Regions from separate parts of the Pseudomonas sp. FG29 genome, predicted to be linked through region 1. Evidence: riboswitches for the same ligand, from Rfam matches in the RefSeq annotation. Region 1 holds a riboswitch; each other region holds the start of a gene.

Region 1 (4,188 bases):
CACCTGGATCGAGTACGCGTCCGACCACGATCAGCGCCGTGCGGCGGAAGTCTTTGGCGGCGACCCTCTCTTCGATATCGGTCAGTGTGCCCAGCACCCAGTCCTGATCCGGCCAGCTCGCTCTGTGGATAACCGCGATGGGGCAGTCGGCGCCATAGTGCGGCAGCAGTTCTTCGACGATGGCCGGCAGATGGCGCACACCGAGATGGATGGCCAGGGTCGCGCGGTGCCGCGCCAGGTCATGCAGTTGCTCGCCCTCAGGCATCGGCGAAGTGGTGCCGTAGCGGGTAAGAATCACCGTCTGGGCGATGCCCGGCAGAGTCAGCTCGGATTCCAGCAACGCCGCACAGGCAGCGGTGGCGGTAACGCCGGGAATGATCTCGAAGGGAATGCCGAGCGCGCGCAGCTCGCGAATCTGCTCGCCAATGGCGCCGTACAGCGACGGGTCGCCTGAGTGCACGCGGGCCACGTCCAGGCCGCGTTCATGGGTCTCCTGCAGCAGCGTGATGATCTCGCCAAGGTTCAGCTCGGCGGTGTTCACCACCTGTTCGGCGCTGTGACCCTGCAGCACCGCCTCGGGCACCAGCGAGCCGGCGTAGAGAATCACCGGGCACGAGCGGATCAGGCGTTGTCCCTTGACGGTGATCAGTTCGGGGTCGCCGGGGCCAGCACCGATAAAGTAGACGGTCATGCAGGTTCTCTATCGAAGGAGGCCAGCGCACAGGTGGCGCTGGCACTACGGTTTTTCTCGCCGAGCAGGCAGGGCGATGTGCCCAGGCGCGCTGCCAATGCCAGGGCGCAGGGCTCGGCGACGGCAGGGCTACCGGTAGCTGCCTGGGTCAATGCACTGCCGGCGGTCATGGCTTGATAGGTGCTCAGTTGCTCGGGGGCGAAGAACACCAGCTCCAGGCCCAGATGCTCGGCCAGTTCATGCAGGCTGGCTTCGTCGCGCTTGTGGGCGATGCTGGCTAGGCCGGCGAGGTTGTCCACCGTCAGCTCATGCCGGGCCAGGCTGTGGATAAGCAGGTCGAGCAACTCGTCCAGGCTGCAGCCACGGCGACATCCCAGCCCGGCAACGACTTGTATCGCAGAAGGGTGAGCGGAGGTGGTCGGCAACATGAGTGACATTCGGGCTGAGCGGTGGCGTAGCTCATCATGACACCTGCCAGCGGTCAACCGCGATTGACCGGCCGCCGCGGCCTGCGTAGCCTTCTCGCTTTCGAGGTTCTTCCCGGCAAGCCGCCGGGAAGCTAAGAGGGAACAGGGTCGATGCCCTGGCTGCCCCCGCAACTGTAAACGGTCGTAAACCCTTCGACATACCACTGCCATCGGCGGGAAGGTGAAGGGATGCGCGTAGCGCAAGCCGTGAGCCAGGAGACCTGCCTCGATACACAGCCACATGCTCGGACGGGGTGATCCGACGCGGCCAGCACGCTCTTGCGTGCCCGCCTGCGCGTACCCGTCCGCCGAACTTAATGACGCCACGGGGCCCTCCATGAAAACCCTCGCCAAACTGCCAGTCACCATCGTCACCGGTTTTCTCGGTGCCGGCAAAACCACCCTGCTGCGCCACCTGCTGGCCAATGCCGGCGGCCGCCGTATCGCGGTGATCGTCAACGAGTTCGGCGAGCTGGGCATCGATGGCGAGATCCTCAAGCAATGTTCCATCGGCTGCAGTGAGGAGGAGGCGAATGGCCGCGTCTTCGAGCTGGCCAACGGCTGCCTGTGCTGCACCGTGCAGGAAGAGTTCTTCCCGGTGATGCGCGAGCTGGTGGCGCGTCGTGGTGACCTCGACCATATCCTTATCGAGACCAGCGGCCTGGCCCTGCCCAAGCCGTTGGTGCAGGCCTTCAACTGGCCGGAAATCCGCAATGCCTGCACGGTCGACGCGGTGATTACCGTGGTCGACAGCCCGGCAGTGATCGCTGGCACCTTCGCCGCCTTCCCCGATCAGGTGGACGAACAGCGCAAGCTCGACCCCAACCTCGACCACGAATCGCCGCTGCACGAACTGTTCGCCGACCAGCTGGCCAGCGCCGACCTGGTGATCCTCAACAAGGCCGACCTGCTCGACGTCGAGGCGCTGGCCGCCGTACGTGCCGAGGTGGCCGAAGAACTACCGCCGGCGGTCAAGGTGATCGAGGCGCACGGCGGCGAACTGCCGTTGGATGTGCTGCTGGGCCTGAACAGCGAGACCGAGCTGCATATCGACAGTCGCCGTACTCATCATGACGATGAAGACGAGGATCACGATCACGAAGAATTCGACTCGTTCCACGTGGAACTACCGGAAACAGAGGAGGCGCGCCTGCTGGCCGCGCTGAAGGACGCAGTGGCCAAGTACGGCATTCTGCGGGTTAAAGGCTTTGCGGCGATCCCTGGCAAACCCATGCGCCTGCTGGTGCAGGGCGTTGGCCAGCGCTTCGACCGCCACTTCGACCGCGCCTGGCAGGCCGACGAGCCGCGCCTGAGCCGCCTGGTGGTGATCGGCCAGCAGCTCGACCGCGCGGCTATCGAGGCCGAGCTGAAAGCGGCGCTGGCTTGATACAGAGCGTAGGGCGTACTTGATCGTAGGGCGGGCTCAGGAGCGAAGCGAACAGTCCGCCGGATAACTGAGTCCACCCTACGGCGCTAAGACCAATCGCGGCTAAAGCCCCCTCCCACAGAGCCGAATATGCACTTACTGCGCACCCAGCCCGGCGCCCAACTGCCGGCCGACAGCATCGCCGACCTTGGCCAGACGCCTGCCGAGCTGGTGCTGCTGTGCACGGGGGATTCGCATCTGTCGTTGCTGGCTGAAGCCGCCCGGCAACTGCCGGACGACTACCCCAGCCTGCGCCTGGCCAGCCCGGCGCAACTGAGCAACAACGCCTCGGTCGATTTCTACGTCGAGCAGGTGCTGCAGCATGCCAAGGTCATCCTGATCTCCGTGCATGGCGGGGTGAGTTACTGGCGCTATGGCGTCGAGCGCCTGGTGGAACTGGGCGCGCGCGGCGCTACGGTGATCATGGTGCCCGGTGACGACAAGCCCGACCCGGAGCTGAATGCGCTCGGCAACGTCAGTGGAGAAGACAGCCAGCGCCTCTGGCAGTACCTGCGCCAGGGCGGCTTGGATAATGCTCGCCAGCTATTTCGCTGCATCGGCAGCCGCTGGCTGGGCCGTGATGACAGCTGGCAGGAGCCGCAACCGCTGCCGCGTGTCGGCCTCTATCATCCGCAGCGCAGCCCGGCGGCGCTGGCTGACTGGCAGGCGCAGTGGCAACCGGATGCGCCTGTGGTGGCGCTGCTGTTCTACCGCAACCATGTGCAATCGGCGAACACCGCTTTCGTCGATACCTTTTGCCAGCACGTTGTCGCTCAGGGGCTCAACCCGCTGCCGATTGCCGTGGCCAGCCTCAAGGAACCGGCCTGCCTGGATCAGGTGCAGGCCTGGCTGGACGAGACGAGCACCGCGCTGATCATCAATACCACCGGCTTTGCCCTGTCCAATCCCGAGGCGCCGCAGGCGCGGGTGTTTCGCCGTGATATCCCGGTGCTGCAGGCCATCTGTTCGCTGGATAACCACACGCAGTGGCAGGCCAGCGCCCAAGGCCTGGGCTCGCGTGACCTGGCCATGCATGTGGTGCTGCCCGAGCTGGATGGCCGGCTGATCGGCACTGCCATCAGCTTCAAGGGCCTGGCCTGGCGCAGCGAGCGTAGCCAGAGCGATGTGGTGTGCTACCAGGCGCACGAGCCGGGTATGTCCTGCGTCGCCGAAATGGCGCGCAACTGGTGTCAGTTGGCGATCAAAAGCAACGATCAGAAGCGAATCGGCCTGATTCTGGCCAACTACCCGACCCGCGATGGTCGTATTGGTAATGGCGTGGGCCTGGATACGCCGGCCGCCGCGCTGAATATCCTGCAGGCGCTGCAACAGCAGGGCTATCCGGTGGATAACCTGCCGGAGAGCGGTACCGCACTTGTCCACAGCCTGCTCGGTGGCGTCACCAACGATCTCGATGGGCTGGATACACGGCCCTGTGCGCAGAGCTTGGCTTTGGACGACTACCTGGCGTTTTTCCACAGCCTACCGGCTGCCAACCAGCAGGCAGTGCGCGAACGCTGGGGCGAGCCGCAGGCCGACCCGATGTTCCGCAGCGGGCGGATGATGGTCGCCGGTCTGCGCTTCGGCCTGACCTTCGTCGGCAT
Region 2 (4,188 bases), on a different contig from region 1:
GCCTGCACCGGCCCCAGGCACAGCAGCGCCACCGGTTTGCTGCCTGCCGGCATGCCCAGCAACTCGGCCAGCGCCTCTGGGTCGAACAACGACACCCAGCCCAGCCCCAGCCCTTCGGCACGCGCGGCCAGCCACAGATTCTGAATGGCGCAGGCGACCGAGGCCATATCCATTTCCGGCAGCGTGCGTCGGCCGAAGATATGCGCTTCGCGCCCGTCCATCAGCGCCACGGCCAGCAGCTCGGCGCAGTCACGAATACCCTCGACCTTCAGGCGCATGAACGCGTCGCTGCGCTCGCCCAGGGCTTCGGCGGTACGCACCCGCTCGGCCTCCACCAACGCATGAGCCGCCTCACGCAGTTGCGGATCGCTGATACGCAAAAAGCGCCAGGGCTGCATCAACCCAACGCTGGGCGCGTGGTGCGCCGCTTCGAGCAGACGCGCCAGAACCTCGGGCGGCACCTCGCCACCGGCGAAATGACGCATATCGCGACGCTCGGCGATGGCGCGGTACACCGCCGCGCGCTCCTCGGGGCTGAACGCGTGCTCGCTCATGGGCGCAGCAGCGCGGCGGCCGCCTCCGGGTTGGACGGTAAATAGAAGTGGATGTAGCTGGCGGTCAGCCGGCCGAGACGATAGACCGCTTCGGCCACCGGCTTGCCGTTCGGGCAGCGACCGAGCGCCAGCGGTTCGAGCGGGCTGTCCAGGCGCGAATGATGGTAGCTATGCCCGCGCAGCTCGCCTTCCGGCAGCGTCACCGCCTGCAGAGCCAGCGCGGTCAGGCGCGGTTGCAAGGCGGCGCTGCCGACCAGCAGACCGAGCATGCGCCCGCTGGCTCCTTGTTTGTCCCGTAACTCGTCCAGCAGATAGAGCATGCCGCCACATTCGGCGAGCAACGGCTTGCCGGCCTGATGATGGGCATGGATCGCCGCCGCCATGGCCTGATTGGCTTCCAGCTCGGCCAGGTACAGCTCGGGATAGCCGCCGGGCAGGTAAAGGCTGTCCACCTCGGGCAGCTCGCTATCGGCCAGCGGCGAGAAGTAGCACAGCTCGGCGCCGAGCGCCTGCAGCAGGTCGAGGTTGGCCTGATACAGGAAGGCGAACGCGGCATCGCGCGCCACGCCGATGCGCACACCGTTCAACAGGGGCGCAGGCTCGTCGATCTGCGGCGCGGCAAAACTTACCGCCGGCGGCAGATCGACATCAGCACTGGCAGCCAGTGCATCGGCAGCAGCGTCCAGGCGCGCATCCAGATCCGTCAACTCGCCCGCCTGCACCAGGCCCAGATGGCGGCTGGGCAACTCCACTGCGGCGCTGCGCGGCAAGGCGCCGAACCAGCGAATGCTAGGCGGCAGGGCATCCCGCAGGATATCGCCATGGCGGCTACTAGCAACGCGGTTGCCGAGCACCCCGGCAAAGGGCAGATCCGGCTGGAAGGTGGCCAGGCCATGGGCCAGCGCACCGAAGGTCTGCGCCATCGCCGCACCATCGATAACCCCCAGCACCGGCACACCGAAGTGGCGCGCCAAGTCGGCGGCCGAGGGTTTGCCGTCGAACAGGCCCATCACCCCTTCGATCAGAATCAGATCGGCCTCGCCAGCGGCCTGCCACAGCAGACGACGGCTCTCCGCCTCGCCGACCATGGCCAGGTCGAGCTGATACACCGGCGCGCCGCTGGCACGGGCGTGGATCATCGGGTCGAGAAAGTCCGGGCCGCATTTGAACACCCGCACCTTGCGCCCCTGCCGGGTGTGCAGGCGCGCCAGCGCTGCGGTAACGGTGGTCTTGCCCTGGCCGGACGCCGGCGCGGCGATCAGCAGCGCCGGGCAGTGACGTGTCGTCATCAGAATTCGATGCCCTTTTGCGCCTTCACCCCGGATTTGAAGGCATGCTTGACCAGGCTCATCTCGGTAACCGTATCGGCCGCCTCGATCATCCCCGGCAAGGCGCCCCGGCCGGTCACCACCACGTGCTGCAGCAGTGGCCGAGCCTCGATATCGGCCAGCACCGCGTCCAGTTCGAGATAGCCGTGCTTGAGGGCGATGTTCAGCTCATCCAGCACCACCAGGCCAACGGATTCATCGCTGAGCAGGCGCCGGGCCACGGCCCAGGCCTCCTGCGCCTTGGCGATGTCGCGCTGGCGATCCTGGGTTTCCCAGGTGAAGCCCTCGCCCATCACGTGATAGCTGACTTCCTCGGGGAAGCGGCGAAAGAAGGTTTCTTCGCCGGTGCTGGCCGCGCCCTTGATGAACTGCACCACACCAACCTTGATGCCGTGACCGAGGGCGCGCGCGACCATACCGAAGGCGCTGCTGCTCTTGCCCTTGCCATTGCCGCTATGCACCAGCAACAGGCCATATTCATCCTGGGCCTGGGCAATCTTCTCGTCGATCAGGGCTTTCTTGCGCTGCATGCGCGCCTTGTGGCGGGCATCGCGTTCGGCGGATTCGCTCATGCTGTGTTCCCGTACATCAGGCGCCGGCACCGTCATTCGAAGGTGCGACGATGGTGAGGAAGCATGCGAGTGCACGCGACGTCTCCAGGCGCTGGTGGCTGGTCAGGCAGGCGGAAGACGCAAACACGAACGCCCCGGTTGAACCGGGGCGTAAGCCGGACAGCGCCCTCCGCGATGCCATGAAACTGCGACAGGCCGGTCTCCGGGCTCGTGAGCGACGCCAATGGCGCCCCGCCGCGCCTTCCCGTGCCTTGCACAGTGGCCTGAAGCGGCGTTTGACTCACCTACCGTTGCGGGGGCAGCGCCGGCATGCGCACCGGCTTCCCTGTTTCACCCCTCGGTCGCCGGTTACAGCGACGCGGGGCACCTGAAGCAAGGCGCGCAGGGTAGAGGCTGGCAGGGCTGCGCGTCAATCTTCGGCGCTGCGCCGTCTCCGCCCATGCACCCGGATTAATGGCACAATGCGCCCTCGCGCCTAAACTAATGCCCATAACCGAACTCAAAGCCTGCGCGCGACGGCAGATTCCGCTCGCACCAAATCCTGAACCCCTATTCGCGCCACCCATTTTCACGAACGTGGAGTCCCAATGCTGTTCACGTTTGCCTTCAACGGGTCGCATTCACCTCTTGCGCAAGCCTGCTTGCCACTGCTGCGGCTCGCCTGTACGCACACGCATGCCTCCACGGCGCTCGTGCTGGAGAAAGCTCCGCATCAGGCTCACGTCGTCGCGTTCAGCGGACAGCCACTTGCCGATACGCCCGCCCAGCACCCAGGGCAGTGGCCCGAAACCGCACGACATCTCGTAGATCGGCAAGCGATCGCCCGTCAGCTCGGGATGGATCCGCCAGATTCCGTGCAGGCCCTGAGCCTGCTCCCGCTGGCGGCCGGCAAGGCTTTGCTGTGCCTTTTCCACGAGCGCGCGCAAACGCCCGATGGCAGCGAGGCACTGAGCGATATCGTCAGCAGCCTCGACACGCTGCTGACAATCACCTGGGAACAGCAAGCCCTGATGCGCCGGGAACAACGCATGGCGCTCGCCATCGACGGCAGTAACACCGGCATCTGGGATCGCGACCTGAACAAGGATCGCATTCACTACTCGCCACGCTGGAAGGCGTTGATCGGCTATGCCGAGCATGAAATCGGCGACGACATTCACGACAGCTACAAACGCATCCATCCGGACGATCTCGCCCGCGTTCAGGCCACCATAATCGACCACCTGGAACAACGTACCGAAGCCTACGAGGTCGAGCACCGCATCCGTCACCGCGACGGTCATTACCTCTGGGTGCGCAGCCGTGGCAAGGTGGTGGAACGCGACCGCAGCGGCAAGGCACTGCGCATGGTCGGCACCACGACCGACATCAGCGCGCTGCGCAACATGGCCGAGCAGCTCGAGCAGACGGCCGAACTGATGAGCGCACTGAGCAATGAAATCCCCGGCATGGTCTTCCAGTTCCATGCCCAGGCAGATGGCAGCGGCCAGTTCACCTACATCAGCGCCGGTTCACAGGAGATTTACGGTGTCTCCCCGGCCGAGTTGCAGGCCAACCCGCAGCGCCTGCGGCAATTGCTGCACCCGGATGATCTTGGGCTTTACATGGGATCGCTGGAAAGCGCGACCCGCAACCTCACGCCCTGGCGCCTGGAATATCGGGTCTGCCGCAGCGATGGCAGCCATACCTGGTGCCAAGGCGCGGCCAGACCGACTCCCCAGGACGACGGCAGCG
Region 3 (4,188 bases), on a different contig from region 1:
CCATGTGTATCGCCTCGTTCGTCCATGATGCAGGCGAGTCTAAAGCAGAGCGCGGGCAAGCGCCGCCAGGGCGTGGCCAGACTGTGCGTCAGGCCACGCCCTGCTTATCAACGGAACGGCGGCTCGTCGAAGCTACGCAGCTTGCGCGAGTGCAGCGAGTCGAGCTGGCTGCGCATCAGCTCTAGGGCGGCGATGCCGATATGCAGGTGCTGGGTCACCGCGCGCTCGTAGAAGGCGCCCGCCGCACCGGGCAGCTTGATCTCGCTGTGCAGGGGTTTGTCGGACACGCACAGCAGCGTGCCGTAGGGCACCCGCAGGCGATAGCCTTGCGCAGCAATGGTGCCGCTTTCCATGTCCACCGCCACCGCGCGCGACAGGTTGATCAGCGGGCGTTCCTGGGCCCAGCGCAGTTCCCAGTTGCGATCGTCATAGGTCAGTACGGTGCCGGTGCGCAGGCGCTTCTTCAGCTCATCGCCCTGCTCGCCCGTCACCTGCTTGGCCGCCTCCTGCAGCGCCTGCTGCACTTCGGCCAGCGCCGGCAGCGGGATGTGCGGTGGCAGCACGCGGTCGAGGATGCCGTCGCGGCGCATGTAGGCGTGGGCCAGCACGTAATCGCCGATGGTCTGCGACTGACGCAGGCCGCCACAGTGGCCGATCATCAACCAGCAGTGCGGGCGCAGCACGGCCAGGTGGTCAGTGATGTTCTTGGCGTTGGACGGGCCGACGCCGATGTTCACCAGCGTCACGCCATGGCCATCTTCGGCCTGCAGGTGGTAGGCCGGCATCTGGTAGCGGTGCCAGACCACGTTCTCGATGATCGCCTGCATCTCGCCTTCGTTCATGCCGCGCTCGATCACCACATTGCCGGGCAGCACCATGCGGGTGAAACGCGAGTCGCCCACCAGCATATCCAGGCCATGGCGGATGAACTGGTCGACGTAACGGTGGTAGTTGGTCAGCAGAATCCAGGGCTGCACATGGCGCCAGTCGCTGCCGGTGTAGTGCTGGATGCGCTTGAGCGAGAAGTCGGTACGCGCCGCGTCGAACAGCGCCAGCGGCAGCGGGTCGATGTTCTCCCAGTCGTACAGGCCATCGGCGGTGCCATCGGTGGCGGCGGACAGGTCGGTGCTGGGGAACACCCGCGCCAGCTCGGCGGCAGTCACGCCACTGCCGGCCAGCTCATCGCCGCCCTCAACCACGTAAGGGTAGGGAATGTTCTGCTGGCTGCGGCCGACCTCCACCCGCACGGTAAAGTCGTTCATCAATGGGCGCAGCTGCTCCAGCAGGTATTTGCGGAAGGCCGCCGGCTGGGTCACGGTGATCGCGTAGGTGCCTGGGATCTGCACCTTGGCGTAGGCGCGCACGGTGGTCGGCACCTCGCCCTGGCACAGGTAGGTCAGGCGCAGTTCGGGGTAGCGGAACAGGCAGTGCTCGCTGGCATCCGGGCGGATGCGCTCCTTGAGGTAACGCTTGAGCGCGTGGCTCAGGGCACCGGTGGCTTCCTGGTGCAGCGCAGCAAGGCGGTCGACCGCCTCTTCAGGGGTATGGGCAACGATGAAATCATCGGAACAGGCTTTCACAGGCGTCTTCCTGGCTGAACGAACGCCCCTATCTTGCCTGTAACCTCATGGCAAAACATAGCGCGGCGACCGAACCAGTGGCCGCCGCACTTTGCATCAGACGGCTGCCTGATGCAGTCGCACGTTGAACAGCGGGCCTCGGCTGAAACGCGCCAGCGCCTTGGCACCAGCCAGCCCCCCCAGGTCGATCAGCGGCTCGACCAGAATCACGCTCATATAAGCCAGGCCGAAGCTGCCCACCGCGGCCAGGTTATCGCTGGTAAAGCCATGGCCGTAGAAGGCCCAGAAGCCGACCCAGGCAACAATGCCGCCCTGATAGGCGGTCGACAGCGCCAGCGCCTGCTTGTAGGACAGGTCGACGTAGGCGGTACCGGGCGCAACGATACGTTTGGCCAGCACACTGATGGCCCACAGCGGCACCAGCAACGTGGTGACGTTCATGCCGTACTGCGGCAGGTCGAATGGGGCGAACAACAGCCCTTGCAGCAGCAGGCCAGCGGCCAGACCGACGGCCGTGGCACCGGCGCCGAACAGCAGGAGCAAGGTGGAGCCGAGGATCAGGTGCACCTCGGAAACGCCAACCGCATGGTGCGGCAATACCTCGAAGAAGCAGAACACCAGCGCCGTGGTCAGCAGGCTGCGCAGCGCCAGGGCGGTCGCCCCGCCGTTGTCGCGGATGGCATCGCGCGCCAGTTTGGCGGTCAGCCCGAAGGCACCGACTGCGGTTGCGTAGCTGAGGAAGATCTTGGCGCCTTCGACGACACCGGGTTCGATATGCATGCAAGTTCCTTGGCCGCGCCCACCGCGCGACGAGTTGGAGGATCGATGGATTCGATGGCAGGTCTCCTGGCTCACGGCTTGGCACTTCGCCCGCCTTCCCGACCGGAGTCAGTGGCATGAGGGCATCGTTCGCCGCTTACAGTTGCGGGGGCAGCCAGGGCATTGGCGAGACTCGCCGCACCCTGTTCCCTTTTCATCCGCGTCACGTACGTGCACGCAGAACCATCGGCCGCCAGATTACTCGCCTACTGGGCTAAAAAACAGCGCGCCGGGCTGGCACGCTTGACTCATCCCTGTTGGCGCGGGGAGCACGTTTAGTACGACCAACTATCCCAAAGGGAAAAATCAGCCGCTAAAAATCCACCAACTGTTCCTTGTTAAAGATCGCTCAAGAATCAAAGCAGATTCGGCGTGCTACGCGCCAGCAACGCCTCGACGTCGACACCTCGCGGCAGAGTGCCGTAGACCCGTCCACGGCCTTCCAGGCGGCTGGCGATAAAGGCATCGGAGACGGTGGCGTTGCCTGCCTCCAGCAGCAGCTTGGCCTGCAGGGCCACGGCCATATCTTCGGTGAGTTGGCGGGCGCGGTACTGGATATCGGCGGTATCGGCAAAATCGGCTTTAAGGCGCTGGATATGCGCCTTGAGGCGGGCATCGCCGTGGCCATCGCCCAACTCATCGAACAGTGCATCGAGAACGCCCGGCTCCTTGGACAGAGCACGCAGCACGTCCAGGCATTGCACGTTGCCGGAGCCTTCCCAGATCGAGTTGACCGGCGCCTCGCGGTACAGGCGCGGCAGGATGGTTTCCTCGACGTAACCGGCACCGCCCATGCACTCGCTGGCCTCGTAGATCATTTCCGGGGCGCGCTTGCAGATCCAGTATTTGCCCACGGCGGTGACCAGGCGGGCGAACTTGTCTTCCTGCGCATCATGCTGGTGATCGAGCGCGCGGCCCATGCGCATGCAAAGCGCCAGCGCGGCTTCGCTCTCCAGCGCCAGGTCGGCGAGCACGTTCTGCATCAGTGGCTGGTCGGCGAGCCGCTTGCCGCCCACCTGACGGTGCGCGCAGTGGTGCGCGGCCTGGGTCAGGGCCTGGCGCATCAGGCTGCTGGAGCCGACCATGCAGTCGAAGCGGGTCATGGCCACCATCTCGATGATGGTCGGCACGCCGCGCCCTTCCTCGCCGAGCATCCAGGCAAAGGCGCCACGGTATTCCACCTCGCTGGAGGCGTTGGCCCAGTTGCCCAGCTTGTTCTTCAGGCGCTGGATGTAGAACTGGTTGCGCGTGCCGTCCGGACGATGACGCGGCAGCAGAAAGCACGACAGGCCCTTGTCGGTGTAGGCCAGGGTGAGGAAGGCGTCGCACATCGGCGCCGAGCAGAACCATTTGTGGCCGACCAGCTCGTAGCCCTGCCCCGGCCCGCCAAGACCGATGGCGTAGGCGCGGGTGGTGTTGGCACGCACGTCGGTGCCGCCCTGCTTCTCGGTCATGGCCATGCCGATGGTGACGCCGGTTTTCTGCTCCATCGGCAGGTTGCTCGGATCGTACTCGGTGGACAGGATCTTCGGCAGCCACTGTTCGGCCACGTTGGGCTGCAGACGAATGGCCGGCACGGCGGCAAAGGTCATGGTCAGCGGGCAGCCACTGGCGGCCTCGGCCTGGCTGTGCAGGTAGGTCAGGCCGGCACGGGCGACATGCGCGCCGGCACGCGGATCGGCCCAGGGCAACGAAGGCAGACCATGCTCGACCGCCGTGCGCATCAGTTCGTGATAGGCCGGATGGAACTCCACCAGGTCGATGCGGTTACCGTAGCGATCATGACTCT

Evidence for each region. A riboswitch is a leader RNA that binds a small molecule or an ion and turns the genes downstream of it on or off. The one in region 1 is predicted to bind cobalamin.
Region 2: linked by a shared signal. The riboswitch ahead of cobO (cob(I)yrinic acid a,c-diamide adenosyltransferase) and the one ahead of cobW (cobalamin biosynthesis protein CobW) in region 1 are both predicted to bind cobalamin.
Region 3: linked by a shared signal. The riboswitch ahead of ACODS1_RS12150 (energy-coupling factor ABC transporter permease) and the one ahead of cobW (cobalamin biosynthesis protein CobW) in region 1 are both predicted to bind cobalamin.

The regions. Positions count from the first base shown of each region.
Region 1 is NZ_JBMDJU010000005.1:53,718-57,905, reverse strand. It holds gene cobM (precorrin-4 C(11)-methyltransferase) at 1-691, opposite strand, end outside; gene ACODS1_RS08025 (cobalamin biosynthesis protein) at 688-1,119, opposite strand; cobalamin riboswitch at 1,206-1,401, shown strand; gene cobW (cobalamin biosynthesis protein CobW) at 1,496-2,545, shown strand; gene cobN (cobaltochelatase subunit CobN) at 2,675-4,188, shown strand, end outside.
Region 2 is NZ_JBMDJU010000014.1:23,634-27,821, reverse strand. It holds gene bluB (5,6-dimethylbenzimidazole synthase) at 1-554, opposite strand, end outside; gene ACODS1_RS15255 (cobyrinic acid a,c-diamide synthase CobB) at 551-1,843, opposite strand; gene cobO (cob(I)yrinic acid a,c-diamide adenosyltransferase) at 1,843-2,454, opposite strand; cobalamin riboswitch at 2,631-2,840, opposite strand; gene ACODS1_RS15245 (sensor domain-containing diguanylate cyclase) at 3,309-4,188, shown strand, end outside.
Region 3 is NZ_JBMDJU010000009.1:125,491-129,678, reverse strand. It holds gene ACODS1_RS12160 (hypothetical protein) at 1-4, opposite strand, end outside; gene amn (AMP nucleosidase) at 108-1,580, opposite strand; gene ACODS1_RS12150 (energy-coupling factor ABC transporter permease) at 1,677-2,360, opposite strand; cobalamin riboswitch at 2,400-2,602, opposite strand; gene ACODS1_RS12145 (acyl-CoA dehydrogenase family protein) at 2,756-4,188, opposite strand, start outside.